2 regions of the Pedococcus aerophilus genome follow, and region 1 is predicted to be linked to the other one. Evidence: predicted binding sites of a transcription regulator. Region 1 holds the regulator's gene; the other holds the start of a gene.
What was found. Region 1 encodes Rex, which represses fermentation and respiration genes when NADH is low (regulators of the CRP and FNR family bind a similar motif). Its sites were predicted from a motif close to CTTGTGAANNNNTTCACAAG; they were not measured.
Positions count from the first base shown of each region.

Region 2: edd (phosphogluconate dehydratase) is a predicted target of Rex. The motif match lies at 9,752-9,771, and genes of this name have one in related genera.

Region 1 covers NZ_BAAARN010000001.1:1,598,349-1,613,382, reverse strand. Annotated here, with positions in the region: gene ABD286_RS07660 (M36 family metallopeptidase) at 1-1,204, opposite strand, end outside; gene ABD286_RS07655 (30S ribosomal protein bS22) at 1,451-1,549, shown strand; gene ABD286_RS07650 (NAD-dependent epimerase/dehydratase family protein) at 1,766-2,815, shown strand; gene ABD286_RS07645 (lysophospholipid acyltransferase family protein) at 2,815-4,287, shown strand; gene ABD286_RS07640 (DUF5667 domain-containing protein) at 4,307-5,539, opposite strand; gene ABD286_RS07635 (sigma-70 family RNA polymerase sigma factor) at 5,684-6,379, opposite strand; gene ABD286_RS07630 (glutaredoxin family protein) at 6,717-6,986, shown strand; gene ABD286_RS07625 (redox-sensing transcriptional repressor Rex) at 7,146-7,838, shown strand; gene ABD286_RS07620 (glutamyl-tRNA reductase) at 7,835-9,142, shown strand; gene hemC (hydroxymethylbilane synthase) at 9,139-10,254, shown strand; gene ABD286_RS07610 (bifunctional uroporphyrinogen-III C-methyltransferase/uroporphyrinogen-III synthase) at 10,251-11,891, shown strand; gene hemB (porphobilinogen synthase) at 11,897-12,886, shown strand; gene ABD286_RS07600 (6-phospho-beta-glucosidase) at 12,951-14,294, opposite strand; gene ABD286_RS07595 (DeoR/GlpR family DNA-binding transcription regulator) at 14,291-15,034, opposite strand, start outside.
Region 2 covers NZ_BAAARN010000003.1:37,162-52,195, forward strand. Annotated here, with positions in the region: gene ABD286_RS12175 (ABC transporter permease) at 1-574, shown strand, start outside; gene ABD286_RS12180 (ABC transporter permease) at 571-1,503, shown strand; gene ABD286_RS12185 (ABC transporter ATP-binding protein) at 1,500-3,455, shown strand; gene ABD286_RS12190 (LacI family DNA-binding transcriptional regulator) at 3,532-4,608, shown strand; gene ABD286_RS12195 (hypothetical protein) at 4,713-5,990, shown strand; gene ABD286_RS12200 (malonic semialdehyde reductase) at 6,030-6,695, shown strand; gene eda (bifunctional 4-hydroxy-2-oxoglutarate aldolase/2-dehydro-3-deoxy-phosphogluconate aldolase) at 7,124-7,804, opposite strand; gene edd (phosphogluconate dehydratase) at 7,801-9,681, opposite strand; gene ABD286_RS12215 (phosphate-starvation-inducible PsiE family protein) at 9,901-10,437, shown strand; gene pdxH (pyridoxamine 5'-phosphate oxidase) at 10,483-11,163, opposite strand; gene ABD286_RS12225 (hypothetical protein) at 11,211-11,606, shown strand; gene ABD286_RS12230 (oxygenase MpaB family protein) at 11,608-12,534, shown strand; gene ABD286_RS12235 (MFS transporter) at 12,758-14,035, opposite strand; gene ABD286_RS12240 (NYN domain-containing protein) at 14,099-14,998, shown strand.

The DNA.
Region 1 (15,034 bases):
GGTTGAGGTCCTGCGCGTAGGACGGCGGGGCCGTCTGCCCCTTGGTCGCGGCCCACTGGTTCGTGTAGACGTAGCTGAAGTTGCCGGTCGGCGAGACCGGCCGTGGCGCGTTGTCAACGGGGGCAAGGAAGTTCGACCAGTTGGCGTAGGTGTCGGCGTTGTTGCCGAACGTCGTCACGCCGGTGCCGGCGACGCCGGTCGGGTCGACCCATCCCTTCGGGGACTGGGCCGTCGGGCCGAACGACTGCTGCCGCGGGGTGCCGCCCCTGGCAGCACCCGGGTAGTTGTCGTAGACCGTGCCCTGCGGGTCCTCGGCGTGCTGGACCACGCTGGCGCGGTAGAGGATCCGGCCGGTCGTGCCGTCGACGACGACCTCCCAGGCCTGCGTCGTGCTCTTGAGGAAGTAGACCTTGTATGCAGCGACGCTGCCGGCCCTGGTGCCGAAGGTGACCTTCTTGACGTAGGAGGGCCCACCGAAGGGCCCCTTCGCGAAGGTCGTGTAGCCGGCCTGCGTCCCGTCGGCCTTCGGGGACCAGGCGGTGCCAGGAGCCAGCACGCCGGCGGTCGCGAGCAGGGCGCCGGTCTCTCCGAGCACCCACCCGCCGGTGAGGGACGCGCCGGGGGTGGGGTCGCCGGCATACGAGAGGACCCGTCCGTCCTTGGTCACGGCGATGTTGAGCCGTCCACCGCGAGCGGCTGCGACACCACCCGTCGTCTGGACGAACGTCACCGTGTGGGTGCCCGCGCCGGGCAAGGTGTGGTCGCGCAGGACGGCCAGGCTGTCGACCTGGCCGGTGCTGAGGCCGAAAGCCGCAGCGTTCCCGCGCACCCAGCCCCGCGCGATCGACACGGCCGCCCCGCTCGCAGGGGCGGTGAGGGGAGCGGGGCCGCGCAGGGAGCGCAGGGTGCCGAAGCGTTCGTCCCAGGTGGCGCGTGCCCCCGGGCCGCTGCGCGACAGCAGCGTGGTCAGGGCCTTCTTCGCGGCCGTGGTCGGCACGACCGGCCGGTCCACGGCGCGGGTGTCGAGCGTCTGCGTCAGCGCGTCGACGGTGTCTCCGAGGCCTGGCAGTGCCGCGGCGGCGCCGTCGGCGGCGGCGGGAAGGGCTGCGGGTGCGCCGGCCGCAGAGGACAGGGGGAGCGCGGTGGCCGCTGCGGTCAGCAGGCACACCCCCACGGCGATGGAGTGCTTGCGGGACGTCTTCATGAGATCTCCTGCTGACGGGCGGGTCCGCTGTGACCCGGTCCCCCTGTCAACGAGGTCCCCGCCGCCGGGTTACCCCGGCACCGTGGCGGAGTGCCGACGTGACGGCGTCGGATGCCCGCCACCGCCCTCGCACGGGGCGGGTTTGGGGTGCGAGGGGGCGGGCCGCTAGAGTGGCCACCACTGTTCGGCGTGGTGCGTTGGTTCGTTGCCCCGTCCGGCAACACGACCACGACCACAAGGACACTCATGGGCTCTGTCATCAAGAAGCGCCGCAAGCGGATGGCGAAGAAGAAGCACCGCAAGCTGCTTCGCAAGACCCGCCACCAGCGTCGCAACAAGAAGTGATCGAAAGGCCTCCGCTCTCGCGGGGGCCTTTTCGTCTGCCCGGGGCCGCTGCCGTCGTCCAGCCCACGCCGGGGCGGGTGTGACGAGCGCCGCGTCCACGGCTGGGGCGTGCCCTTCGACGGGCACGATGTCCTCTGTAGGGTGGCAGCGGCTGCAGGGTGCGGGTCTGCCCGTGGCCGCACCGGTTCGTGACTGCGAGATCCAGGGGAGGTGGCCGTGGCTGACGTCGTCCTCGTGACGGGGGTCTCCCGCTACCTCGGGGGGCACTTCGCCCGCCAGCTGACCCAGGACCCGTCCGTGTCGCGCGTCATCGGTGTCGACGTCATCCCGCCGCCGCACGACATCGGTCGCGCAGAGTTCGTGCGGGCCGACATCCGGAACCCGATGATCGGCAAGATCATCGCGCAGTCCGAGGTCGACACGGTCGTGCACATGAACGTCATCGCGACGCCCACGCACGCCGGCGGCCGGACCTCCCAGAAGGAGATCAACGTCATCGGCACGATGCAGCTGCTCGCTGCGTGCCAGAAGGCCCCGAGCATTCGTCGGCTGGTCGTGAAGTCCTCCGCAGCCGTGTACGGCTCGAGCCCCCGCGACCCGGCGATGTTCACCGAGGACATGGGACCCAAGGCGTTGCCGCGCGCCGGCTTCGGCAAGGACTCGGTCGAGGTCGAGGGCTATGTGCGCGGGTTCTCCCGCCGCCGTCCCGACGTCGAGATCTCCATGCTGCGGTTCGCCAACATCATCGGTCCCGGCATCCGCACCTCGCTCACGGACTACTTCGCGCTGCCCGTGGTCCCCGTGCCGTTCGGGTACGACGCCCGCCTGCAGTTCGTCCACGAGACCGACGCCATCGGCGCGCTCATGCTCGCGACCACCGGTCCGTCCGCCGGGATCACGAACATCTCCGGCGACGGCATCATCACGGTGACCCAGGCCGCCGGCATGGCCGGCCGCCCCGTCCTGCCCGTCCCGATGCCGGCCGCCGGCATCTTCGGGCTGATGGTCAAGCAGTCCGGCCTCGCCGACTTCAGCAGCGACCAGATCCAGTTCCTCGCGTACGGCCGCGGGCTCGACACCCGCCGGATGCGCGAGGTGCTCGGGTTCGAGCCGGCCTTCACCACCCGACAGGCCTTCGCCGACTACGTCCGCGGCATCGGCTCGGCCCTGCCCGGCGGGGCCGCCCTCGGTGCGGCGGTATCCGGCGTGGCCGGCTCCGCCGCCAACGCGATCGGCCACGTGTGGGCGGCAGGGAGGAACGACTGATGGCAGCGACGAAGTCCGCCACGAAGAAGGCGACCGCGAAGAAGGCGACCACGAAGAAGGCGACCGCGACGAAGGCGACCGCGAAGGCCGCCGCACCGCGCCGGGGCGCCCTGGCCGCAGGAGCGGCCCGTGCCTCGGGCGAGCGCGCCAAGCGCCGCAGCACCCCGCTCATCCAGTCGCCTGCACCGACCGCCACGACGGCGTCGGCACCGGCCGCGCCGACCGCACCGACGGCTGAGCCCGAGGTCATTGCTGCGACGGCGTCCGAGGTCGCCGCGACGCCGGCGCCGGGAGGTCCCACCGCCAAGCACCGTCCTCGTCCGGTGGCCAAGGCCGTTCCGAGCCGCAAGGCGGTGGCCCGCTCCGGGGCACGCACCGCCAAGCCGGCGAAGACGGTCCGCCCGGCGTCCCGACGCCCGTCCAAGCGCTCCGAACCGATCGCCCCCGCCGAGGCGTCACCGCGTCCCGCCAGGGTGCTCAAGGCCGTCCCCGACGACGCCGTGCTGCCTCCCGAGATCAGCGTCCCGACCCCTGACCGCAGCTCGCGCAGCGTGGCCCCCGGTGTCGAAGAGCTGCTCACCGCCGGCATCGCCGCCGTGCGGGTCGCTGCCGAGGCCGCAGGCATCTCGCCCGAGGACGTGGAGCGCCACCTCGCGTCGATGCTGTCCTACGTCCGCCGCCGGATCACCGGCGACTACGCCGTCGACGAGTTCGGCTTCGACGAGGACTTCACGAGGCACTTCTACCTCCCCGTGCTCCGACCGCTGTACCGCTCGTGGTTCCGGGTCGAGGTCCGCGGCATCGAGAACATCCCTGCCACCGGCGGCGGCCTGGTGGTCGCCAACCACTCGGGCACGATCGCCATGGACTCCCTGATGACCCAGGTGGCGGTCCACGACGAGCACCCGGCGCACCGCCACCTGCGCATGCTCGGCGCCGACCTGGTCTTCCAGACGCCGGTCGTCGGCCAGGTCGCCCGCAAGTCGGGCTCGACGCTCGCCGCGAACCCCGACGCCGAGCGGCTGCTGTCCAACGGTGAGCTGTGCGGCGTCTGGCCGGAGGGCTTCAAGGGTGTCGGCAAGCCGTTCAGCGAGCGCTACAAGCTCCAGCGCTTCGGCCGTGGCGGGTTCGTCTCCGCCGCCCTGCGCACCGGTGCGCCGATCATCCCGTGCTCGATCGTCGGCGCCGAGGAGATCTACCCGATCATCGGCAACATGAAGGCCGTCGCCCGGCTGTTCGGCGCCCCCTACGCGCCGATCACGCCGACCTGGCCGCTGCTCGGCCCGCTCGGGCTGATCCCGCTGCCCAGCAAGTGGATCATCGAGTTCGGGCGCCCGGTGGAGACCGCCGACCTCGGGCCCGGTGCCGCGGACGACCCCATGCTCGTCTTCGACCTCACCGACCAGGTGCGCGAGACCATCCAGCAGACCTTGTACTCGCTGCTCATGCAGCGTCGCTCCGTCTTCTTCTGACAGGCTGACAGCCCTGGGGTCAGGGAAGCTTGATGGTGGCGCCCGGCAGGGTGACCGGCCCGAGCGTCGAACCGGGCACGGTCGCGGTCACGCCACCGGTGCCGACGGTCGCCGAGGGCAACGGCACCGAGACGGTCCCGGAGGGGACGGGGACGGTGGCCGAGATGGTGGGCAGCGTGGCGGTGGCACCGCCGGTCGACAAGGTCGCGCCGACGCCGCCGGCCCCGATGGTCGCCCCACTCGTCCCGGCCGTCACGCTCGGGGTGGGCGTGCTGCCGCCCACGCCTGCCCCTGCGCCCCCGCCTCCTGCGCCACCGGTGACCGGGGCGTCGGGGACGGTGATGCCTCCGCCGGCCGTGGCCGGGACGGAGGCCGTGCCGGGTCGCGGGGCGCCCGATGTCGCACTCGTGGAGCTCGTCGTGACGTCGGGCAGGGACGCTGGCCCCAGCCCGGTGGTCAGAGCCTCGCCGCACTGGCTGCCACAGGCCGCGATCCGTCGGGACGTGGTGACCTGCGACTCGCGCAGCAGCGACTCGAGACGACCCAGCGCCGGAAGCGATGCTGGCGGCACCTCGGTGCGGAGCGCCTCGACCTGGGGGATCGCCCGGGTCGTGAAGTCGCGCAGGGCCAGCAGTGCCTGCGGGTTGCCGGTGCGGGCGTAGTCGCGGTCGAGCGCGCGCTGACCGCCGAGGACCGACTCGGCCGCGGCGCCCAGCGCGGTGTCGATGTCGCGGCTGTCGGGCTCGCTGCGGGCAGCCAGCGCCCGGCTGTCCGAGATGTGCTCCTGGGCCTGTCCGAGGTACGTCGTGCCGCGCTCGTAGTCGCTGGTGGACAGGCGGACGGCCACCCCGTCGAGCCAGCCCTTGACGGGGTACAACGACTCACCGGGGACGGCCGAGCGGGAGGCGGCGCCGACGACGGCGCCGACGAGCAGGGCAGAGGCCGCGGCGCCTGCGAGAGCTCGCGGCAGACCCCGGCCGACGACCACGACCACCGGTGTCACCCGGGTGGCGGCTCGTCGAGCGGTGGCTGCGCGGGCAGCGGCTGCGGTGGGCGCGGGGAGCGTGTCGGCCTCGGCCATGAGGCGCACGCGCAGGGCCGCCACGAAGTCGGGGTCGGGCCCGGGGGTCCGGGGTCCGGTGGCGCCGAGCCGCCGGCTGGTCTCGAGCAGCGTCACGACACCGGGGTCGTCGACGCGCTCTCCCTCGAGGGCGCGCTGGAAACGGTCAGCGGAACGGTTCAGGACTGGCATGCCGACACCTCCCTCCCCAGCTCGGTCGCGGTCTTCTGTGCTGAGAACGACGTCGCGGGACGGAAGTTACGCGAGGGGACGAGGGCGGTCGGTAGCGCGGTCCGGAGGGCCGCACCGCGGCGTCGCGCCACGACGACGGCAGGTTCAGAGCTCGGCATCGGCGAGCTCCCGGTGCAGCGACCGCACGGCGCGCAGCTGGAGCTGCTTGACCGCCCCCTCGGACTTGCCGAGGACCTTGGCCGTCTCGGCCAGGGTGAGGCCCTGGAGGAAACGCAGCACGACGCACTCGGCCTGCTCGGGCTTGAGGTTCTTCACCGCCGTGAGCAGCCGTTCGTCGCGCAACCGGTCGAGCACCTCCTGGTCGGGGGCGTCGACGCTGCGGTCGGCGTCGAGCATGTCGGCGGTGGTGACCTCCATGCGGAAGCGGGCCGACTTGGCGTTGTCGGTGATGAGGTTGCGGGCGATGGTGATGAACCAGGCTGCGATGTCGCGGCCCTGCCACGAGAAGGAGTCCATCCGCCGCAGGGCGCGCAGGAACGTCTCGGACGTGATGTCCTCGGCGAGCTGCTGACCGCCGACCCGGACGTAGACGTAGCGGTAGACCACGTCGACGTAGCGTTCGTAGAGCATCCCGAACGCCTCGGCGTCGCCCCGCTGCGCGAGCTCGACGAGCGCGCTGATCCGCTCGAAGTCCTGGGGCGCCTCGCCCGGGCCGAAGCCGGCCCGCGCCGCCGAGCCCGTGCCGGACCCGCCCGGTCCGGCATCCATGGTGCCGGCGTCGCCGGCGAGGCTGAGGACGACCCGGAGCTGGTCGAGGAAGTGCGCGGTGGCCGGTCCCATCCCGTGATCGACCGGAGCCCGGACGCCAGCGGCAGGTCGCGCACCCCCAGCAACGACCCCGTCGCCGACGGGGAACCCCACGGCTGCCGGCGAGGGCGGCGCGAGGGCAGCACGCAGCACCGCGAACGGGTCCGCGGCACGACGACGTGGGCGATTCCTGATGGGGGAGACCTCCTGGCGGCACAGTTTTGCCGATATCGAGGCGTTTGTCAGGAGACCTGCGCCACACCCGGACGCACCTGCACCCCGTCGCACGGGAACTCAGGTACCGACGGGTAGCCCCACAGCCGTCGCCGCAGGGGGTAACAGGCCGGCCCGGGCCGCATACGCTGGTCCGGTGCCCGACCACGACCCGACCGAGACCGGCAGGCCGCCTCGTGTGCGGCTCCTCGGGAAGCCCGGCTGCCACCTGTGCGACGACGCGCGTGCCGTGATCGCCCGTGTGGCAGCAGACCTCGGCGTCGGGTGGTGGGAGGAGTCGGTGCTCGACGACCCCGCCCTGATGGCGGAGTACGGCGAGCAGATCCCCGTGACCTTCGTGGACGGGCGCCAGCACGACTACTGGCGGGTCGACGAGGCGCGGCTCCGGGCGGCGCTGCGCGGTTGACGTCACGGGCTCGTGGCGGGCCTGGTGACCTGGCTCACGCCGCCCGTGAGACGGCTGCTTGTGACTTTGTGCATCAGTTCACAAAGGCGTAATCTGCCATGCAGGCAGCCCGCGTCAGCCAGGTGCGGACCCTGCAACACGAAGGAGCCGGAGAAGACGTTGTCTGCCGACCCGAGCGCTCGTCGGGGCATCCCCGACGCCACGGTGGCACGGTTGCCGGAGTACCTGCGCGCCCTGACGGGCTTCGCCGAGCGAGGGATCACCTCGGTCTCCTCCGAGGAGCTGGCGGCTGCCGCGGGAGTCCGTAGCGCCAAGCTGCGCAAGGACCTGTCGCACCTCGGTTCCTACGGCGTCCGCGGTGTCGGCTACGAGGTCGACCACCTCGCCTACCAGATCTCCCGCGAGCTCGGCCTCACCCAGGACTGGCCCGTGGCCATCGTCGGCATGGGCAACCTCGGGCACGCGCTCGCCGCCTACAGCGGGTTCGCGACGCGCGGCTTCCGCGTCGTCGCCCTGCTGGACCAGGACACCGCCCTGCACGAGCAGGAGATCGCGGGCCTGCCGGTGCAGCCCATGGACGCGCTGCCCTCCCTCGTCACCGACCAGGGCCTGGCCATCGGCGTCATCGCGACGCCCGCGGCGTCGGCCCAGTCGGTCTGCGACCAGCTCGTCGGCGCCGGGGTGCGCTCCATCCTCAACTTCGCTCCGTGCGTCCTCGTCGTCCCCGAGGGCGTCGACGTCCGCAAGGTCGACCTCTCCACCGAGCTGCAGATCCTCGCCTTCCACGAGCAGCGCAAGTCGCTCGCCGCTCAGGGTGCGCTCGACACCGTCGCCAAGGCGGTGTCCCGATGAGCCTGGTAGTCCTCGGACTGTCCCACCACACCGCGCCTTTGCCGCTGCTCGAGTCGATGTCCCTCGACGCCTCGGGCCGTTCCGAGCTGGCCGCGAGCCTGTTCGGCCGCGACAACCTCTCCGAGGTCACCGTGGTGTCCACGTGCAACCGCACCGAGGTGTATGCCGAGTCGCTCACCTTCCACGGCGCGGTCACCGACATCACCGATGCCCTCACCGAGGTCACCGGGGTGCCCCGCGACGAGCTGCGCGAGCACCTCTACGTCCACTACGAGGACCGCGCCATCGCGCACGCCTTCACCGTCGCCTGCGGGCTCGACTCGATGGCGGTCGGCGAGGCCCAGATCCTCGGGCAGATGCGGACCTCCCTTCGCGAGGCGCAGCGGGCAGGCCACGCCGGACCCTCCCTCAACACCCTCTTCCAGCAGGCGCTGCGCGTCGGCAAGCGTGCCCACACCGAGACCGGCATCGACGCCGTCAGCGTCTCGCTCGTCGAGGCGGGGCTGGCCCGCGCCGAGCGCGACCTCGGCTCGCTGTCCGGCCTTGACGTCCTGGTCGTCGGCGCCGGGGGCATGAGCTCGCTCGCCGCGACGACCGTGGCGCGTCGCGGCGCCCGGTCGCTGACGATCGTCAACCGCACCCTCTCCAAGGCGGTCCGCCTCGCCGAGCGCACCGGCGGCCGGGCCCGCCCGCTCGACGAGCTCCACCGCGCGCTGGCCGGCGCCGACGTCGTCATCTCCTGCACCGGGTCGACCGGGGTGGTCGTGGACCTCGCCGGCGCCGCCGACGCCCAGGTGCTGCGCGCCGGCCGCCCGCAGGCCTACGTCGACCTCGCCCTGCCGCACGACGTGGCCCCCGAGGTGGACTCCCTCAACGGCGTCAGCCTCGCCGGCCTCGCCTCCCTGGGCGCAGACCTGTCCGGTGGTGCGACCTCCAGCGAGGTGCAGCAGGTCGCCGACCTCGTCATCGGCGAGGTCGCGTCCTACCTCACGTCGCGCGCCGCCGAGACCGTCGCCCCCACCGTCGCCGCGCTGCGCTCGCACGCCGCCGACGTCGTCGCCGGCGAGCTCTCCCGCCTCGAGCAGCGGCTGCCCGACCTCGACGACACCGAGCGGGCCGAGGTCCAGCTCGCCGTGCACCGCATCGTCGAGAAGCTGCTGCACACCCCGACGGTCCGCGTGAAGGAGCTCGCCGTGGGTGGCCACGGCGACGGGTACGCCCAGGCCCTGCGCGAGCTGTTCGACCTGCGTCCCGGCGAGGCCGCCACCGCGTCCGTGCCCCCGGAGCGGGGAGGTATGCCGTGAGCGCCGCGACCGCATACTCCACCGTCCGCAAGGCGGCACAGCCGCTGACCCTGCGCCTGGGCACCCGCCGCAGCGCCCTCGCCACGACCCAGTCCTCCTGGGTGGCCGACCAGCTGCGCGCCCAGGGCCACACCGTCGACCTGGTCACCATCGTCACCGAGGGCGACACCTCGACCGCGTCGTTGTCTAGCCTCGGCGGGACGGGCGTCTTCGCGGCTGCCCTGCGCCGCGCCCTGCTCGCCGGCGAGGTGGACTTCGCCGTCCACTCGCTCAAGGACCTGCCCACCGCGCCCGAGCCGGGGCTGACCATCGCCGCCGTGCCCGTCCGCGAGGACCCGCGCGACGTGCTCGTCGCCACCGACGGGCGCACGCTCGGCGAGCTGGGGGAGGGCGCCGTCGTCGGCACCGGGTCCCCGCGTCGCGTCGCCCAGCTGGCCGCGCTCGGGATGGGCTTGTCCTTCAAGGACATCCGCGGCAACGTCGACACCCGCATCGCCATGGTCCACGACGGCTCCCTCGACGCCGTGGTCCTGGCCCGCGCCGGCCTGGCGCGGCTCGGCCGGCTCGACGACGCCACCGAGTCCATCGACCCCCTCCAGATGCTGCCCGCCCCCGGGCAGGGCGCCCTGGCCGTCGAGTGCCGCGCGGACGACGAGACCACGCGAGCCGCGCTCGCCGTCCTCGACGACGCCGACACCCGTGCCTGCGTGACCGCCGAGCGCGCCGTCCTCGCCGCGCTGGAGGCCGGCTGCTCCGCGCCCGTCGGCGCCCTCGCCGAGGTGGTGGAGGGCGAGGACGGCCTCGAGCTGTCGCTGCGTGCCTTCGTCGGGTCGGTCGACGGCTCCGTGGACCTGCGCCGCTCGCTCGTCGGACCCGTCACCGACGCCCCCTCCCTCGGCCACCGCCTGGCTGCCGTCCTGCTCAAGGACGGTGCCGACGTGCTCGGCGAGCCCGAGGAACGACCACCGGCTCCCGCCGGGGACCAGTCGGCCACGCGCCCCCGCGCGTCCGGCCACAGCTGGCCCCCCGACCCACCCGGGGCGAACGGAGCACCTCCGCTCGCCGCCCCCGACCGCCGCCCAGAAAACGACAGCACGGAGCGTGCCACGTGAGCCCCACGCGCTCGACAGAGCCCACCACCAAGACCCCCCGCCAGAACTCCCGCCCGGCAGGTCGCGTCGCCTTCGTCGGCGCCGGTCCCGGCGACGCCGGCCTCATGACCGTGCGTTCGGTGGAGTTCCTCGCCAAGGCCGACGTCGTCGTCATCGACCAGGTCGCCCGCGAGGAGGTCGTCGCCCGTTACTGCCCCGAGGGTGTCGAGGTCGTCGACGCCGGACACGGCGACCACGGCCAGCCGCTGACCCACGCCATGCGCGCCAAGCTCGTCGTCAAGGCGGCCAAGGCCGCCAACGGTGGACTGGTCGTCCGCCTCATGGACGGCGACCCGGGCACCTTCAACGGCCTGGCCGAGGAGGCCCTGGCCTGCCAGAAGGCCGGCATCGGGTTCGACATCGTCCCCGGCGTCAGCGCCGTCTCGGCCGTCCCGGCCTATGCCGGCATCCCGCTCACCTCGAGCAGCTCCCCGGCCGTGCACGTCATCGCCGCGAACGACCGCTCGGTCGACTGGTCCGCCTCTGCGACGGAGTCGGTCACCGTGGTGCTCCTCGGTGCGCCGGACGACCTCACGACGGCACTCGGCAAGCTGCTCGCCGCCGGTCGGTCGGAGTCCAGCCCGGTCGCCCTGACCGAGCGCGGCACGACGATCCGCCAGTCGACGCGCGTCACGACCCTGGGCGAGGTCGCCAAGGTCATGAAGACGGTCGAGTTCCCGGCCCTCGCGGTCGTCGGCTCCACGGTGGCGCTGCGCGAGCAGCTGTCGTGGTTCGAGACCAAGCCGCTGTTCGGCTGGAACGTCCTCGTCCCGCGCACCAAGGAGCAGTCGGGCTCGACGATCTCGCGCCTGGAGTCCTACGGCGCCACCGCCGAGGTCGTCCCGACGATCAGCGTCGAGCCGCCGCGCACGCCCCAGCAGATGGAGCGCGCGGTCAAGGGCCTGGTCACCGGCCGCTACGAGTGGATCGGCTTCACCTCGGTCAACGCCGTCAAGGCGGTGCGCGAGAAGTTCGAGGAGTTCGGGCTCGACGCCCGCGCGTTCGCCGGGCTCAAGGTCGCCGCCGTGGGTGGCGTCACGGCCGACGCGCTGCGCGAGTGGGGCATCGTCCCGGACCTCGTGCCGTCCGGCGAGAAGTCGGCCAACGGCCTGCTCGCCGACTGGCCGCCGTTCGACGAGGTGCTCGACCCGATCAACCGGGTCTTCCTGCCCCGCGCCGACATCGCGACCGACACCCTCGTCGCCGGACTGGTCGAGATGGGCTGGGAGGTCGACGACGTGACGGCCTACCGCACCGTCCGTGCAGCCCCTCCGGCTGCAGAGATCCGCGAGGCCATCAAGGGCGGGCAGTTCGACGCCGCGGTCTTCACCTCGTCCTCGACGGTCCGCAACCTCGTCGGCATCGCCGGCAAGCCGCACCCGTCGACGGTCATCGCCTGCATCGGCCCGGCGACCGCCAAGGCGGCCGAGGAGCACGGCCTGCGGGTCGACGTCCTCGCACCGGAGGCGTCCTCGGACTCGCTGGTCGACGCCCTCGCCGACTACGGCCTGGGCCTGGCCGCGGCAGCTGCCGAGGCCGGCGAGGCCGTGGTGCGACCGAGTGCCAAGAAGGCCGCCTCGCGCCGTCGGGCCAAGTGACCGGCGTGGCTGACGCACGCTTCCCGGCGGGGCCGGTGATCCGACCCCGCCGGCTGCGGCAGTCCCCGGCCGTGCGCCGGCTGGTCGCCGAGACCCGCCTCCACCCGGCCGAGCTGGTCCTGCCCGTGTTCGTCCGCGAGGGCATCACCGAGCCGGTCGAGATCTCGGCCATGCCCGGAGTCGTCCAGCACACCGTCGAGTCGCTCGTCGCCGAGGCGCACCGCGCCGTCGAGGCGGGGCTGGGCGGGCTGATGCTGTTCGGCGTCCCCGAGCACAAGGACGCGGTCGGCTCCGGTGCCGACGACCCTGAGGGCATCCTCAACGTCGCGCTGCGCGCCGTCGCCGACGCAGTGGGTGACCGGCTCGTCGTCATGGCCGACCTGTGCCTCGACGAGTTCACCGATCACGGCCACTGCGGCGTCCTGACCGACGACGGTCGCGTGGACAACGACGCGACCCTGGAGCGGTATGCCGCGATGGGCCTCGCCCAGGCCCGCGCCGGTGCCGAGGTGCTCGGCCTCTCCGGGATGATGGACGGCCAGGTGGCGTTCGTCCGCGACGCGCTCGACGCGGAGGGCTTCACCGACACGGTCATCCTCGCCTACTCGGCGAAGTACACTTCCGGCCTCTACGGGCCGTTCCGCGAGGCAGTGCAGTCCTCGCTCCAGGGTGACCGCGCGACCTACCAGCAGGACCCGGCCAACGCCACGGAGTCGCTGCGCGAGCTCGAGCTCGACATCGCCGAGGGCGCCGACATCGTCATGGTGAAGCCGGCCGGGCCGCACCTCGACATCGTCGCCGCAGCTGCAGCCATGTCGCCGGTTCCTGTTGCGGCGTACCAGATCTCGGGCGAGTACAGCCAGATCGTCGCTGCTGCCCAGAACGGCTGGATCGACCGCGAGCGGGTGATGATGGAGTCGCTGCTCGGCATCCGTCGCGCCGGCGCGCAGATCATCCTGACCTACTTCGCGTTCGACGCGGCCGCCCTGCTCTGACCACGCAGCCGGGACACCGGTCGACGGCAGGGGGGACGTCGACCGGTGACCCGGCGGCACGGGCTCAGGGGCGGGTGAAGACCGCGTCGACGGCCGGGATGCGCGCCCGGTAGCCGCGCACGAGCTCGCGCGCCACCGTCACCGAGTCGACCAGCGGGTGCAGGGCGAACGCTTCGACGGCCTCGCGCTCGTCCCCGGTCGCCGACGCCGAGATGGTGAGCCGCTCGACGCCCTTGACCTGGAGGACGAGGCCGAGCTGGTGCGGCGTCAGGGCGCTGACGGGCAACGGCTTCGGGCCGTCGGCGTCGACCGTGCACGGCACCTCGACGACGGCGTCCTCCGGAACCCCGCGGACCGCGCCACGGTTGCGGACGTTGAGGATCAGCGACGCGGGCTCCCCGCGGGAGATGGCGGCCATGATCGCGAGGGCCACGCCTTCGTAGCCGCCGCCCTGGACGTCGTGCTCGTCGCGCTCCTCGCCCTCGTCCCGCGCCTCCTTCATGTACGTCGCGTTGCGCTCCATGCGGACGCGGTCCCACTCGCCGAGTGCGTCGGGGGGTGAGGCGGCCATGGCGGCGTAGAAGCTGCGCTGCTGGTCCAGGAGGTACTCGCCGCGGGTCTGCTCGGCGCCCCGGATCGAGGCCACGGCGTCACGGGTGAAGTAGTAGTAGTAGAGGTACTCGTTGGGGATGGCTCCCAGCGTCCGGATCCAGTCGAGGCCGAAGAGCTGACCCTCCTCCATGGAGCCGAGCAGCGCGTCGTCCGCGAGCAGGCGGGGCAGGACGTCCTCGCCGGCGGAGTGCACGCCCCGGAGCCAGCCGAGGTGGTTGAGGCCGACGTAGTCGACGGTCGTCGTCAGCGGGTCCAGGCCAAGGGTCGCCGCGGCGCGTCGCCCCAGGCCGATGGGGGAGTCGCAGATGCCGACGACCCGGTCGCCGAGGACCTGCTGCATGGCCTCGGTGATCATGCCGGCGGGGTTGGTGAAGTTGATGACCCAGGCATCGGGCGCGACCGCACGCACGCGCTCGGCGACGTGGCGGGCGACAGGGAGGGTCCGCAGGCCGAACGACAGACCGCCGGGCCCGGTCGTCTCCTGGCCGAGCAGCCCGAGGTCGAGGGCGACGCGCTCGTCGGCGGTGCGCCCCTCGAGGCCACCGACGCGGATCGCCGAGAAGACGAAGTCGGCGCCCTCGAGCGCCTCGTCGAGGTCGGTGGTCGTCAGCACCGACGGCGGGGCGTCGTGGTCGGCGCCCATCTGGGTCAGGACCCGGCCGATCGCCTCGAGCCGCGACTCGTCGACGTCGTGCAGGCGGACCTCGTCGACCCGCTGGTCGTGGTGGTCGGTGAGCAGGGCCCCGTAGACCAACGGCGTCCGGAACCCCCCGCCACCCAGGATCGCGAGCCTCATACGACGTGGACCTCCGTGCCTGCCGCGCGAGCGGCGTCGAGGGTGGGGCCGTGGGCCCCGGTGGTGGTGATGACGGCGTCGAACTCGTCGAGTCCGCAGACGCGCAGGGCGCCGGTGCCGGGGAACTTGTGGCGGTCGACGAGCAGCACCGACCGCTGGGAGGTGGCGAGCAGGGCACGCTTGACCGGCACCTCGACGAGGGTGGTGTCCAGGACCGTGCCGTCGGCGGCAACGCCGCTGGCACCGAGGAACGCGCAGTTCGCGCGGACCTGGCGCAGGGCGTCCTCGGTGAGGGCGCCGACGAGCGAGTGGTAGGTCCGCCGGACGATGCCGCCGAGGAGGACGAGCTCGACGGCGGTGTCGTCGCGGAGCACGTCGAGGACGGCCAGGCTCGCCGTGACGACGGTGACCGGTCGGCCGCGCAGCTCCTTGGCCAGCATCATGGTCGTCGTGCCGATGTCGAGGATGACGCAGTCGCCGTCGGCCACCATCGTCGCGGCCCGGGCGGCGACGGCCCGCTTGTCCTCCGCGTCGCTCGCGGCCACCTCGGCGAACCCGCGCACGGCGTCGGCGTCGGTCTCGGGGGAGTCGCCGGTGCCGTCGAGCACCGCACCGCCGTGGACGCGGCGCAGCGCTCCGGCGGTCTCGAGCTCGATGAGGTCGCGTCGGACGGTGGCCAGGCTGACGTCGCAGAGTGCGGCCAGCTCCTCCGTGGAGGCGAGGCCGTGGGAGTGCAGCCG
Region 2 (15,034 bases), on a different contig from region 1:
GACGCTGGGGTCCACGTTCATCGGGACGCTTCCGTCGTTCTGGATCGCGTTGCTGCTGCTGTTCTTCTTCGGCTACACGGTGGGCTGGTTCCCGACCAGTGGCGGGTACTCCGCCTCCACGCCGGGTCTCAACGGCCCCTTCATCACCGAGGCCGTGTCGCACTCGTTCCTGCCCGCCCTGTCGCTGCTCATCACGGCGCCCATCGGCTGGATCCTCGGCATGCGCAACACCATGGTGATGAACCTCGGCGAGGACTACATCCGGCTCGCGAAGGCCAAGGGCCTCCCCGACCGCGTGGTCGCCCTGCGGTATGCAGCGCGAAATGCCTTGCTGCCCAGCGTCACCGGCTTCGCCATCGCCTTGGGTGGCGTGCTCGGTGGCTCGATCCTCGTGGAGCAGATCTACGACTACCCCGGCATGGGGCGGCTCATGGGTGAGGCGATCGGCAACCGTGACTTCCCGCTGCTGCAGACCCTGCTCCTGTTCATCATCGTCGGCGTCCTGCTGGCGAACCTCGTCGCGGACCTCCTCTACGGGGTGCTCGACCCGCGTGCACGGAGGGCGCAGTCATGACCGCAGGAATCGTCCAGACCGGCTCTGAGGAGCGTCCCGGCGACGCCACGGACGAGCGGAGCGAAGGCGACGCCGGCTACAGCCAGCAGCGCTGGTGGCAGCTGCTGTGGAGCAACACCAAGGCGCGCGTGGGCATCATCCTGCTGCTGGCCTTCGTCCTGGTCGCGGTCTTCGCACCGCTCATCGCCCCCTACGAGGGCACCCGCTCCGACTTCGAGGCGCTGCTCCCCGTCAGTGGTGACCACCTCCTCGGCACCACGAGCCAGGGTGCGGACATCTTCTCCCAGCTCGTGTACGGCAGCCGGGTGTCCCTCGCCGTCGGGCTGTTCGGCGGTCTCGTCTCGACCGCGATCGCCCTCGTCATCGGCATGTGGTCGGGATACAAGGAGGGGACGGTGGTCGACGACGTCCTGTCCTTCATCACCAACGTCGCCATCGTCGTCCCCGTGCTCCCCCTGATGATCGTGCTGATCGCCTACAGCGAGGTCCGCGGCATCCCGCTCATCGTGTTCGTCATCGGGGTCACGTCGTGGGCCGGTCACGCCCGGGCGAAGCGCTCGCAGATCATCACCCTGCGCAACCGCGACTTCGTCACCGCGGCGAAGTTCGCCGGCGAGGGCTCGGGGCGGATCATCTTCCGGGAGATCATGCCGAGCATGACCTCTCTGGTCGCCGCCGGCTTCGTCGGGGCGTCCACCGGCGCCATCGGCGCGGAGGCGGGCCTGTCCTTCCTCGGCCTCGGCGACCCGAACTCGATCTCGTGGGGAACCATGCTCTACCAGGCCGACTCGCAGGGGGCCGTCGGCCAGGGGCTGTGGGCGTGGGTCCTCGCACCCGGCCTCGTCCTCGCGCTGCTCATCACCTCGCTGACGTTCATCAACTTCGGCGTCGACCTGCTGTCCAACCCCCACCTCCGGGAGGACTCGTGACGACCACCGACCGCACCGCGGCCGACCCGCTCACCGTGACCGGCGCGAGCACCGACAGCCGCCCCAACGGGGGCCCCCTGCTACGGGTCCGTGACCTCAGCGTCCGGTTCGAGCCGAAGATGTCGCCGGCCCTCACCGCCGTGGACAAGGTCAGCTTCGACCTCCACGACGGCGAGTTCGTCGGGCTCATCGGAGAGTCCGGCAGTGGCAAGTCCACGCTGGCCATGGCGCTGCTCAGCCTGCTCGAGCGACCGGGTCGGATCAGCAACGGCACGATCGAGTTCGACGGCCAGGACATCGCGTCGATGTCGCAGGAGGATCTGCGGAAGCGTCGCTGGCGCGACATCGCCACCGTGTTCCAGAGCAGCATGAACTCGCTCAACCCCGTCATGCGGGTCGAGGCGCAGTTCCGTGACGCCATCGAGGAGCACAGCGACCTGCGCGGTGACGCCGTCACCGCCCGCGTCCGTGAGCTCTTCGAGATGGTCATGATCGACGAGAAGTTCATGAGCGCGTACCCGCACGAGCTGTCCGGCGGCATGAAGCAGCGCATCAACCTCGCCCTCGCCCTGTGCAACCGGCCGCGCTTCGTCCTGCTCGACGAGCCCACGACCGGGCTGGACGTCGTCGTCCAGCGCTCCATCCTCGAGGCGGTCCGCCGGCTCCAGAAGGAGCAGGGCTTCGCCGTGCTGTTCATCAGCCACGACATCGGCACCGTCATGGAGCTCTCCGACCGCATCTTCGTGATGTACGCGGGGCAGCTCGTCGAGCAGCAGGCAGCTACCACCCTGGTGAGCGACCCGCTGCACCCCTACTCCAAGGGACTGCTCGGCTCCTACAGCAACCCCAGGGCCGACACGGTGCGGGTCACCTACATCCCCGGTCGACCGCCGGACCTCACGCGGCCCATCAGCGGCTGCCGGTTCGCGGCGCGCTGCCCGGAGGCCATCGAGCGCTGCACCACCGACGAGCCCCAGCTGCTGCCCCTCGCGGGTGGGCGGGTGGCCTGCCACGTTGCGCACCTCCAGCGCGGACCGTCGCAGGACAAGCCCGAGGGACTGCCGGAGCGCACCTCACGGTTCGCCGGGCCGGAGTTCGTCAAGACCGCCGAGGACACCGAGCGCGCCCTGCGCGGTGAGGTGTTCCTCGAGGTCGACTCGGTGACCAAGGTCTTCGAGCGCCGACGCGGCCTCAAGAAGCAGCAGACCCTGGCCGTCGACGACGTGTCGTTCTCCCTGCGCAAGGGCGAGGTCACCGCGCTGGTCGGCCAGAGCGGAAGCGGCAAGACGACGCTCGCCCGCATGATCACCGGCGTCGACAAGCCCACCCGCGGGACGATCCGCTTCACGGGCTCCGAGGGCACCATCGCGGTGGAGAAGCTGCGCACCCGCCAGCTGCGCGACTACCGCAAGCACGTGCAGATGGTGTTCCAGGACCCCTACAGCTCGCTGAACCCGGCACTCACGCTGCGCTACACGCTGACCCGGCCGCTGCGGAACCACCGCGGGCTGTCGGCGCAGGAGGCCGACAAGGTCGCCGGTGAGCTAATGGAGACCGTGGCGCTCACGCCGAGCAACCGGTTCCTCGACCGCTACCCGCACGAGCTGTCCGGTGGCCAGCGCCAGCGCGTGGTCATCGCCCGCGCCCTGGCGGCCAACCCGGAGCTCATCGTCGCGGACGAGCCCATCTCGAGCCTCGACGTCTCCATCCGCGCCGAGGTGCTCGAGCTGCTCCAGGAGCTCGTCACCGCGCACGACATCGGGGTCCTCTACATCACCCACGACCTGCTCAGCGCCCGCCTCCTCGCGGACGAGATCCTCGTGCTCTCCAACGGCGTCGTCGTCGAGCAGGGCCACGCCCTCGACGTGATCCGGAACCCGAGGGACGCGTACACGCAGACCCTGCTCGACGCCATACCCAACCCGTTCGAGCAGGCGACCACCGTGTCCTGAGCGTCCGGGGCGGCGCCGCCTGCTTGTCCATGACGGGCGCGCCAGCAAGGATGCTCCCCATGGACAGGGCCCCCCGGTGAGCGTCGAGGCCGACGACCGGCCGGTGACGATCTACACGGTGGCCGAGCGGGCCGGGGTCAGCATCGCCACCGTCTCCCGGGTGCTGCAGGGGTCGGCCCGCTCGTCCCCCCTCACCCGCCAGAAGGTCCTGCGTGCCGTCGAGGAGCTCGACTACGTGCCGCTGCGCGCCGCCCGCACCTTGGACGTCAAGCGCCACGAGGCCCATGGGCTGGTGCTCCCCGGGCTCACCGGTCCGTACTTCGCCGAGCTGCTCGCGGGCTACGAGTCCACGGCGGCGCAGTACGGCCAGTCCGTCGTGGTCGTCCTGGCTGCCGGCCTCGCCGACCTCGACACGACCCTGCGCACGCTGCTCGCCCGGGTCGACGGCCTGGTCCTCACCCACGGCACCGCGAGCGACTCGATCATCCGGACGCTGGCGACCAAGACGCCGACCGTCGTCCTCGCCCACGCGCCGATCGAGGGCTGCGACACCGTCGTCGTGGAGAACCGCGAGAGCGCCGAGGAGCTGACCACCCACCTGCTCGAGCACGGTCGCCGCAAGCTGGTCTTCGTCGGGGACCCCGAGACGTCGCACGACATCAGCGAGCGCTACGACGGGTTCGTCACCGCCCTGTCGTCCGCGGGTCTCGAGGAGGCGAGGCCACCGATGCGCGTGTGGTTCGAGGAGTCCTCGGCCCTCGAGATCGTCCAGACCCTGATGGACGATCCGGGCGGTGTCGACGCCCTGGTCTGCGCGAACGACGAGCTCGCGCTGGCGACGATGACGCTGCTGTCCCGTCGCGGTGTGGTCGTGCCGCGCGATCTCGCGATCGTCGGGTTCGACGACATCATGGCCTCGCGCTACGTCGACCCCGGCCTGACCACCGTCAAGCAGCCGACCCACGGCCTGGGCCGGTGGGCGGCCATCCGCCTGCACGAACGCATCCAGGGCCGTACCCGTGACGTCGCCCCGCAGATCCTGCCCACCCAGGTGGTGCGGCGCGGCTCGTGCGGGTGCCCGTGGGACGGCCCCGAGATCCGCCCGAGGCAGCGGCAGCCCGTCGCCGCCGACAGCATCGCCAGCCCCGCCTGACCCAGTCGCCGCGACCGGGCCGTGACCTCGTCGCGCCCCAACCGTGACGAGCAGTTCTCCGGGACGTGACCCGCGCCGGCGGACGAGCCGCCATGCTCTGCGGCATGCACGGGGGACCTGGCGGGGAGCGGGGCGCGCGAGCCCGGACGGCGTTGCGGTGGCTGGGTGCCCCGCCGACCGTCCTGGCCCTCGTCGTGCTCGTCCTCAACGACCACGTGTGGAAGCACCAGTGGCCGGGTCCGGTCACCGGCAAGGTCAGCGACGTGGCCGGGCTGCTCGTCGCCCCGCCCCTGATCGCCCTGGCCATGTCCCCCTTGCGTATGGTGCGCCGCCCCGACCGCTGGGCGGTCGCCGCCGTGGCACTCGGGTTCACCGCGACCAAGACGAGCGACGCCGGTGCGGCCACGGCGTCGGCGGCGTGGTCGATCATCACGCCGTCCTTCGTCCGCGCCGACGCGACCGATCTGCTCGCCCTGCCGGTCCTGCTCGTCGCCCTCGCCACGGCGCGGTGGGCGCGAGCACCCGGCCCGGACCTGCGTCGTCGCGCCACCCTGGCCGTCGGCGCCCTCGTCCTCCCCGGCGCCGTCCTGGGCACCGCCGCCACCTCGGCCTGCATGGAGCACCCCGAGGTCCGTGCGGTCACCGCGGTGTCCGGACGGCTGGCCACGAGCCCGCTCGGCTGGACGGAGGACTTCGTCGTCAAGGCCGACCACCGCGAGCAGACCGTCCAGGGCGGAGCCCTGGTGGACCTCACGCCAGAGGACCGCGAGCGCGTGGAGGGGGCCGAGGGCACCTACCGTGACCCCTTCGGCACGACCGTCACGCAGGCCTGCTCGCGCGCGCAGCGCGAACGGTGCTGGCGCCTGCCCACGAGGGGTCGCGTGCTGGTGGAGGCGAGCACCGACGGGGGTCGCACCTGGGCCCGTGACTACGCGCCGGGCAAGCGCTACCGCGAGGAGGTCGTGGCGGAACTCGGCGAGAAGTGCGACGAGGCAGCGGTGTTCGACGTGACCGACGTCGCGGTGGCCGACACCCCCGATGGTCCTGTCGTCGCGGTGGCCCTGCGTGCGGCCGGGCTGGCCGTCCGGTCTGCGTCCGGCTCATGGACCCGGGTCCCGTTTCCCGACGACGAGGAGGTCGGCACGCCGGTCGGCACGACCTCGCCCCCGCCGAGCCTGTCGGGCGGCACCAGCAGCACTGGGGCACCTGGCGGCACCGACCGGCCCACCCCGGCACCGGAGCCCCTCGTCCCGCTCGACCCCCTCACCCCGCACCCCCCGGAGCCCACCGGCGGACGGCCCACAGGTCCCCCGACCCGGTCCTGCACCGTGCAGTGCCAGCACCAGGACCGCACCCCGGAACCGGCCCCGACGCGGGTCTGACCTGCACCGACGAGGTTGGGGAATGCAACCATCAAGTTGATGGTTCAACTTCTCATGACCCAGACCCACGATGACCTGACCGAGCTGACCGAGCTCGAGGCCCAGTTCGCCGACCGGCTCGAGCTCACCCCCGAGGCCGCCGACCTGCTCTTCCGCGAGGCCCGCAGCGCCAACTCCTTCAGCGACGAGCCCGTCACCGACGAGCAGGTGCGCGCCATCTACGAGCTCATCAAGTGGGGTCCCACCGCGATGAACAACCAGCCCCTGCGCATCGTCCTGGTCCGCTCCCCCGAGGCCCGTGGCCGCCTGGTCGAGCACATGGGTGGCAACAACAAGCCGAAGACCTCGACCGCCCCGCTGGTCGCCGTCCTCGCCGCCGACGACGACTTCCACGACGAGCTGCCCACGGTCTTCCCCGTCTTCCCCGGCGCTCGCGACATGCTGGCCGCCGACGACGCCAACCGCCGCACCACGGCCGACCTCAATGCCGCGCTCCAAGCCGCCTACTTCATCATCGGCGTGCGCGCCGCGGGTCTGGCCGCAGGCCCGATGACGGGCTTCGACGCCGACGGCGTGACCCGCGAGTTCTTCCCCGACGGCAAGCACCGCGCGTTCATGGTCGTCAACATCGGCCGCCCGGGCCCCGACGCGTGGTTCGACCGTCTTCCGCGGCTCGGCTACGACGAGGTCGTCACCACCGCCTGACGGCCACGATCTGGACAGTGTCCTAAACCCGTTGCGGTCGACGCCGAACCGATTTAGCGTCGAGGTACACGGAAGGGAGGTGGTCCAGGAATTGATTTCTTATTGGACGCGTGAGGTGACTGCGCGCTAGGTGCGCAACGTCGACTGCTTCGACGGCGCAACGTGCGCAATCCCAAGCAGTTCACCGCAGCCCGTGGGCCGTGCAAGTCGTCCCCTGCACATGCTGAGCCGCTGGATTTCGGCGAGGCAGGGCCCGCGGGCTGTTCCATGCCCAGAGGTGCTCAGAGTGGCCAGAGGTGCTCAGAGGTGTCCGGAGGTGCTGCCCGGACACAGCGGTGGACGGCGGCCTCAAGTCCCCCGACGAGGCCACCGCCCACCTGTCCGTGGGGCGCCGCGAAGCGCCCGGTTGCCGCTGAGCGGCCCGTCCCCTAGGCCCGCAGTGTGGCAGCCTCGGCCGCCAGCTGCTCGATGCGCGCCCAGTCGCCGCCGACGACGGCGTCCTTGGGGGTCAGCCACGAACCGCCGACGCAGCCCACATTGGGCAGCGCCAGCCAGTCGGCGGCGGTCTCGCGCGTGATGCCCCCGGTGGGGCAGAACCGCAGCTGCGGGCACGGCCCGGAGACCGCGGACAGGTAGGGGCGTCCACCACTGGCCTCGGCGGGGAAGAACTTCATGGCCTCGAGCCCGGCCTCAGCCAGGGTGAGCATCTCGGTGAGCGTGCCGGCCCCCGCGAGCAGCGGCAGGCCGGAGGCCAGCGCTGCCTCGAGGAGACGCGGCGGCGAACCCGGCGTCACGATGAACTGGGCACCGGCGTCCTGCACCTGCCGGACCTGCTCGGGGGTCACCACGGTGCCGGCGCCGACGACCATGCCCTCGACCTCCGAGGCCACTGCCTCGATGGCACCGAGCCCGGCTGCGCTGCGCAGCGTCAGCTCGATGACCGGTATGCCGCCGCGCAGCAGCGCCCGCGCGAGCGGCACGGCCTGCTCGACGGAATCGACGACGACGACGGGGATGACCGGCGCCAGGTCGAGGATGTCGGCCTCGCTGGAGATCACGGGCTTGGCCACGGGAGCGGACCCGGTCCGTGCGGCGGTCGGGACGGTCATCGGGTCTCCTCGGAGGTCACGGTGGCAGTGGTGTGGTCGTGGGCGCGGCCCAGGCTCGCGAAGACGTGGGCACCCTCGTCGGCGCGGCCCACGGCGGCGCGCATCGGGGCGAACAGCTCACGCCCCGTACCCACACCTTCCTCGCCGACCCGCTGGGCGGGCAGGCGCGCCATGAAATCGTCCTCGTCGACGAGCACGTCGAGGCGACCGGTGCGGGCGTCGACACGGATCACGTCGCCGTCCTGGATCTTCGAGATCGGGCCTGCGTGCACGGATTCCGGCGTCACGTGGATGGCTGCCGGGATCGCCCCGGACGCTCCGCTCATCCTGCCGTCGGTGACCAGGGCGACGGCGTGGCCGCGCTTCTGGAGGACACCGAGGGAGGGGGTGAGGGCGTGCAGCTCGGGCATCCCGTTCGCGCTCGGGCCCTGCTCGCGGATGACGACGACGACGTCGCGGTCGAGCTCGCGGCGCGAGAACGCCTGGAGGAAGCCGACCTGGTCGGTGAAGACTCGGGCCGGGGCCTCGACGACCTTGTGGGCGTCGGCGACGGCCGACACCTTGATGATCGCGTGGCCGAGCGTGCCTCGCAGGACGCGCAGCCCACCGTCGGCGGCGAACGGGTCGGTCGCCGGACGCAGGACAGCGGGGTCGAGCGACTCGGCAGGGGCGTCGACGAACGTCAGCGCACCGTCGACGACCTCGGGCTTGCGCGTGTAGTGGCGCAGCCCCGGTCCGGCGAGGGTGAGGACGTCCTCGTGCAGCAGGCCCGCGTCGAGGAGCGTGCGGACGAGGTACGGCGTGCCACCGGCGGCGTGGAAGTGGTTCACGTCGGCGGGACCGTTGGGGTAGATGCGGGCGACCGAGGGGATGACCGCCGACAGGTCGTCGAAGTCCTCCCACGTCAGGTCCACGCCGGCCGCCGCGGCCATCGAGATCAGGTGCATCGTGTGGTTGGTCGAACCGCCCGTGGCGAGCAGGGCGACCACACCGTTGACGACCGACTTCTCGTCGACGACCTGGCCGATGCCGTAGGGCTGCTCGGACGCGGCGATCTCGGCGACGCGGCGCGTGGTGGCGTCGGTGAGGGCCTCGCGCACCGGGTCGTCGGGGTGGACGAAGGCCGCACCCGGGAGGTGCAGGCCCATGACGTCCATGAGCATCTGGTTGGAGTTGGCGGTGCCGTAGAACGTGCACGTGCCCGGCGAGTGGTACGACGCGACCTCGCTCGCGAGGAGCTCGTCGCGCCCGGCCTCGCCCGCGGCATAGGCCTTCCGGGTCTCGGCCTTGTCGGCGTTGGAACGGCCGCTCGCCATCGGGCCGGCGGGCACGAGCGCGGTCGGGAGGTGGCCGAACGACAGGGCGCCGGCGACGAGGCCGGGCACGATCTTGTCGCAGACACCGAGCATGAGGACGCCGTCGAACACGTCGTGCGACAGGGCGATCGCCGTCGACATCGCGATGACGTCGCGGCTGAACAGGCTGAGCTCCATGCCGGCGCGGCCCTGGGTGATGCCGTCGCACATGGCAGGCACGCCACCAGCGACGCGGGCCACGGCGCCGACCTCGCGAGCGGTCTGCTTCATCGCCTGCGGGTAGTGCTCGAACGGCGCGTGCGCGGAGAGCATGTCGTTGTAGGACGTGACGATGCCGAGGCTGACCCCGGTGTCGGCGGCCATGGTGGTGCGGTCGCTCCCGCCGCACGCCGCTACGGCGTGGGCGAGGTTGGAGCACCCGAGGTCGGTGCGGGCGGGACGCAGGCTCAGCTCGGACGCCGCGCGCGAGAGGCGCTGCAGGTATGCCGTGCGGCTGGCGTTGCTGCGGGCGGTCACCCGGGCGGTGACCTCGGCGACGACGGGGTGGATGGCGGTGGCCATGGAGCTCCTGGACTTCGGTGACTTCGGCGGTCGGGAACGTGGACCGCGCGAACGACGTCCTTGGCGTGCGCGTGTGATTCGTTTCACAAGTGTGCCGACGTCTCAGGATCCATCAACGGCCATCCCGCCATGCGGACACCTCGTGGAGCAGCACTCCCCGCGCGACCCGTTCGTGCCGACCGGGGTGCCGAGTCGACACCGGTCCGCCACGATGGGGCCATGAACGAGTGGATCGAGCGGCTGATCGAGAAGGTCGAGAACGTCATCTACCTGGCGGTCGCCCTCATCCTCTTCGCCATCGCCGGGGTGATCATCGTCAAGACGGCCCTGTCGTTCAGCGACCTCGGCGGCGGCAGCGTCGTCGACGTGTCGGCCGAGATCCTCGACCTGCTGCTGCTCGTGTTCATCGTCGTGGAGCTGTTGTTCGCAGTGCGCACGACGCTGTCACGCCGCGAGCTCGTGGCCGAGCCGTTCCTGCTCGTCGGCATCATCGCCTCGATCAAGGAGATCGTCGTCCTGTCGGTCAAGGCGCCGGACCTGCTCGGCAAGCCCGAGTTCGCCGACACCGTGCGGCTGATGGCCCTGCTGACCGGGACGATCATCGTCCTTGCGCTGAGCTCGTTCCTCCTGCGCCGCAAGGAGCGCGAACCGAGCGAGGGCGCCAACTCGGGCAACGGCGAGGACGAGGTCGAGGAGGACGTCGACGGGGAGGACGAGAACGACCGCGAGCACCGGGCCTCGGCCGGAAAAGCATGACCTGACTGTCGATCCGGTCGTCCGGGCGAGGGACCGTCTTCTCGCTCAGGGTTGGCGGCGGGACAGGCTCCAGCTCGCGGGGTCGTCGAGCGTCCCCTCGCCGGTGCGGGTGAAGACGAGCCGGTCGTGCAACCGGTTGCGGCGGCCACCCCAGAACTCGACCTCGTCGCAGTGCACGCGCCAGCCGCCCCAGAAGTCGGGGACGGGGACGTCGTGGGCGTTCCCGTGGTCGGGGAACTGCGCTGCATACCGGTCGTAGGCGGACTCGAGGCCGGCCCGGCTGCCGACGGGCTGGGACTGCTGGGAGGCCCATGCCGAGATGCGCGAGGCCCACGGGCGGGTGAAGAAGTAGCCCTCGATCTCCTCGCGGTCGAGCTCTTGGGCCCGGCCGCGGAAGCGGATCGCGCGGAACATCGACGGCCACGTCAGGGCCGCGGCGATGCCACCGGTGGCAGCGATCTCCTGCCCCTTGGCCGAGACGGTCGCGGTGACGAACCCCGGCCCCCGGTCGTCGAAGAAGCGCATGAGGACGGTGCGGACGTTGGGCTGCCCGTCGGCGTCGACGGTCGCGACGGACAGGGCCGTCGGCTCGGGCACGTCGCCCTGCGCCTCCGACCGGGCGATCGCCTCGTCGACCCACAGGCGGGCCTGCTGCCAGGGCGTGGCAGCGACCTGGTCCTCGGAGAGCCCATCGCCGCTGTAGTCCACGCGCCGCGCATCTGTCATGGTCCGAGATTAGGGTGAGGAGCAGACCGCAGCGACAGGGAGGCACGATGCCAGGCAAAGGCAAGGCCGTCGGCAGCATGATCCGGTGGGGTGTGAAGTACGGCCCCCACGCCGTCGTGCTCGCCCAACAGGCCAAGGAGCCCGCGATGGCGGCGGCCCAGAAGGTCCTGGACCGGCAGAAGGCCAAGCGACGCGCCATCGAGCACGCCGGGACGGTCCGCGACGGGTCGGTGCTCAAGACGTTCGACCCGCGCGCCGACCACGGTGAGGCCGTGTGGGTGGTGTTCTCGGGCGAGGACCCGATCGCCGCGCACCCCACCACGACGACGCCGATCCCCGAGCTCATCGCCAACAGCGACCTGTCGACGCGGGTGCGCCCCGCCGACCTGCCCACTCCTGCCGAGCGCCTCAAGCAGATCCCGCGTCGCCGCGGCGTGCGCTGAGGTGGCCCTCCTCGACCCGATCACCGGTGGCGCCGGAGCCCTGAGCGCCGGGGCACGCAAGCAGCTCGCGAACGCGTTGCGCTCCAAGGTCGCCGGCAACGACGCCCAGGTGAAGGCCGAGCGCATCTGGGGCGCCGAGGGCCCGCGCTGGTTCACCCCAGAAGACCCGATCTGGCGCGTCCACGCCGACGCGTCGATGTTCCCCGCCGGCATCCGCGCACTGCTCCTGCAGTCGCTGCACCCGTTGGCGATGGCCGGCGTGGCCGGGCACTCCGGCTACAAGGGAGACCCGTGGGGCCGGCTCCAGCGCACGAGCGAGTTCCTGGCGACGACGACGTTCGGCACCATCGAGGACGCCGAGGCCCTGATCACGAAGATCCGCGGCATCCACGAGCGGGTGCGCGGCAAGGCCCCCGACGGCCGCCCCTACTCCGCCAGCGACCCTCATCTCCTCAAGTGGGTGCACGTCACCGAGGCCGACAGCTTCCTCACCGCCTACCAGCGGTACGCCGTCACCCCGCTGACGGACGCCGAGGCAGACCGGTACGTCGAGCAGAGCTGCATCGTGGCCGAGGCGCTCGGCGTCATCGACCCGCCGCGGACCGTCGCGGCACTGCGCCAGACCATCGAGGACTACCGTCCCGAGCTCGAGTCCACCGAGGCGGCACGGGAAGCCGCACGGTTCCTGCTCGTCCACCCGCCCCTGCCGCTCGCGGCCCGCGCCGGCTACAGCGCGCTCGCCGCAGGCGCCGTGGCGATGCTCCCCCGTTGGGCCCGTATGCCGCTGCGGCTGCCCTGGCTGCCCGTCACCGAGCGCTTCGTCGGGCGTCCGATCGGCGGCTTGGCGACGGCCACGGTCCGCTGGGCCATGCAGGACCCCGAGGACGTCCGCCGCCGCGCGCTGGCCCGGCGCAACGTCGTCGCCTGACCGCTTGCCGAGACGACCTTCCCGGTTCAGGCGGCGGCCGCCGACCCAGGAGGTCGCGCGGTCGGTGGCGACCAGCCGACGACCAACCTCCGCCCTTGAGGCGTGGCCCCGTGCTCAGCTGCGGCCGGCCACCGCTGACCTGATCGTCGGCCGGTCGCCGACTGGTCGTTCGCCGGTTGCCGGCGGGTCCTCCGTCGGCCGTCGGGTGCCTGACCGCACTCGACTAGGGCGTGGGGTGGCGGGCGTCGTAGCGCAGGAAGCCGGGTTGCAGGCGGGCGAGGACGACGATGGCGAGCACGCACGCCATACCGCCGATCACGGCCGTCCACGCCTCACCGACTCCGGTGGACAGGAAGCCTCCGGCCATCTCACCCAGGCGTGGGCCACCGGCGACGACGACGATGAACACGCCCTGCAGCCTGCCGCGCAGGTGGTCCGGCGTCGCGGACTGCAGGATCGTCGTGCGGAACACCGCGCTCACGGAGTCGGACGCCCCGGCGACCGCCATCGCGACCAGTCCGAACCACAGTGCCGTCCCACGGCTGAGCACGTCACCGGCGGCCAGCATCGCGGCGCCGAACCCGGCGATGGCGAACCCCCACCCGACGATCGACACCATGATCGCCAGGCCTTGCCGTCGGACGTGGCCGAGGCGTCCGGAGAAGAACATCGCGACGATCCCGCCCACCGCTGCCGCGGCGCTGAGGGCGCCCACGGTCTTGGCGCCGCCGCCGAAGATCACCGCTCCTGCGGCAGGGAAGAGCACCCGCGGCTGGGCGAGGAGCATGGCCGCGATGTCGGCGACGAACGTCATGCGCACGTTGGGACGGGTCGCGAGGAACGCGAATCCGTCGAGGACAGAACGCAGTCCGGGCTTCGACGGAGCCACCCCCTCCTCCCCGGGCTCGGGCGGCAGCGCGGGCAGCTTGGCCAGTCCCCAGAGGGCTGCGGTCGTGATGACGGCGTCGACCGTGTACGCCGCCTTGAAGCCTCCGCTGTCCACGAGGACGCCGGCGAGCAAAGGACCGACGGTCATCGAGGCGTTCATCGCGAACACCGAGAGGGCGTTGGCTGCAGGTAGCTGGTCGCGGCGAAGGATGCGCGGGTAGATCGAGCTGCGCGCGGGTGAGGAGACGGCGAAGGCACCGTTCCAGAGCGCGACGAGGAGGTAGAGGACCCAGACCTGGGTGTTGCCGACCCACGCCTGCAGGGCGCACGCGATGCTCGCGACGAAGGCCACGCTCTGCGCGACCAACCCCACGACGCGACGGTCGTAGTGGTCGACGAGCGTGCCGCCGTAGAGGCCCATGACGACCAGCGGCACCAGTGCGCAGAGCCCGACGACGCCCACGGCCGCGGTGGAACCCGTCAGGTCGTACACCTGCAGCCCGATGGCGACCACGGCCAGCTGCGAGCCGACGTTGGAGAGGGTGAACCCCGCATAGAGGCGTCGGTACGGCGCGTTCTCCCGCAACGGGGCGAGGTCGAGGAGCAGCGGCACCCGATGGACTGTATGCCGCGTCGGCGCGGGGCTGCGCGGGGGTTCAGGGCGTAGCGTCACGGCATGGACCCACGCCCGCGGATCGCCCTGCTCATCGATGCGGACAACTCCTCCGCCAAGAAGCTCGACCTCGTCCTCAGCGAGCTGTCGAAGCTCGGGGAGACGAGCATCCGCCGGGCGTACGGCAACTGGACCAAGCCGGGGCTGCGGCCGTGGACCGAGATCCTGCACACCAACGCGATCCAGCCGATGCAGCAGTTCGACTACAGCCGCGGCAAGAACGCCAGCGACATGGCGATGGTCGTCGACGCAATGGCGTTGCTCTACAACGACCACCCGGACGCGTTCGGGATCGTGTCGAGCGACGCCGACTTCACGCCGCTGGTGATGCACCTGAGGGCCAAGGGCGCCCAGGTCTACGGGTTCGGCGAGGCGAAGACGCCCGAGCCGTTCCAGACGGCCTGCACAAGGTTCCTGCTGCTGGACCAGCTGACCCCGCCCGTGGACGACGTCGTCGAGCCGGCCGTCGAGGCGCCTGCCGAGTCCCCCGCCGACGGTTCCGCCGACGCCTCGGCCGAGGCCGCCGCTGGCAGCGGTGCGACGACGTCCACGACGGCGAAACGGACCACCGCACGGAAGAAGGCCGCGAGCGCCGCCGCGGCCAAGGCCGCCGAGGCAGCTGCGAAGACCAGCGCACCCGGGCGCAAGGGTCCGGCCGAGCTGAAGCAGGACGCCCGCCTCGTCGCCCTGCTGCGCAACGCCGTCGAGAGTGCCGCGGACGACCTCGGGTGGGCGCGGGTCAGCACGCTCGGCCAGTACATCTCCAACCAGTCGTCGTTCGACTCGCGCAACTACGGCTACGGCTCGCTCATCAAGCTGCTCAAGGCGATCGAGCTGTTCGAGATCCGCGACGAGGGCAAGCAGACGTTGTCGGTGCGGGACAAGCGCCGCTCGAAGAACTGACGCCGGCTCGTCGGTCGGCGATGGTCACGCGGCGAC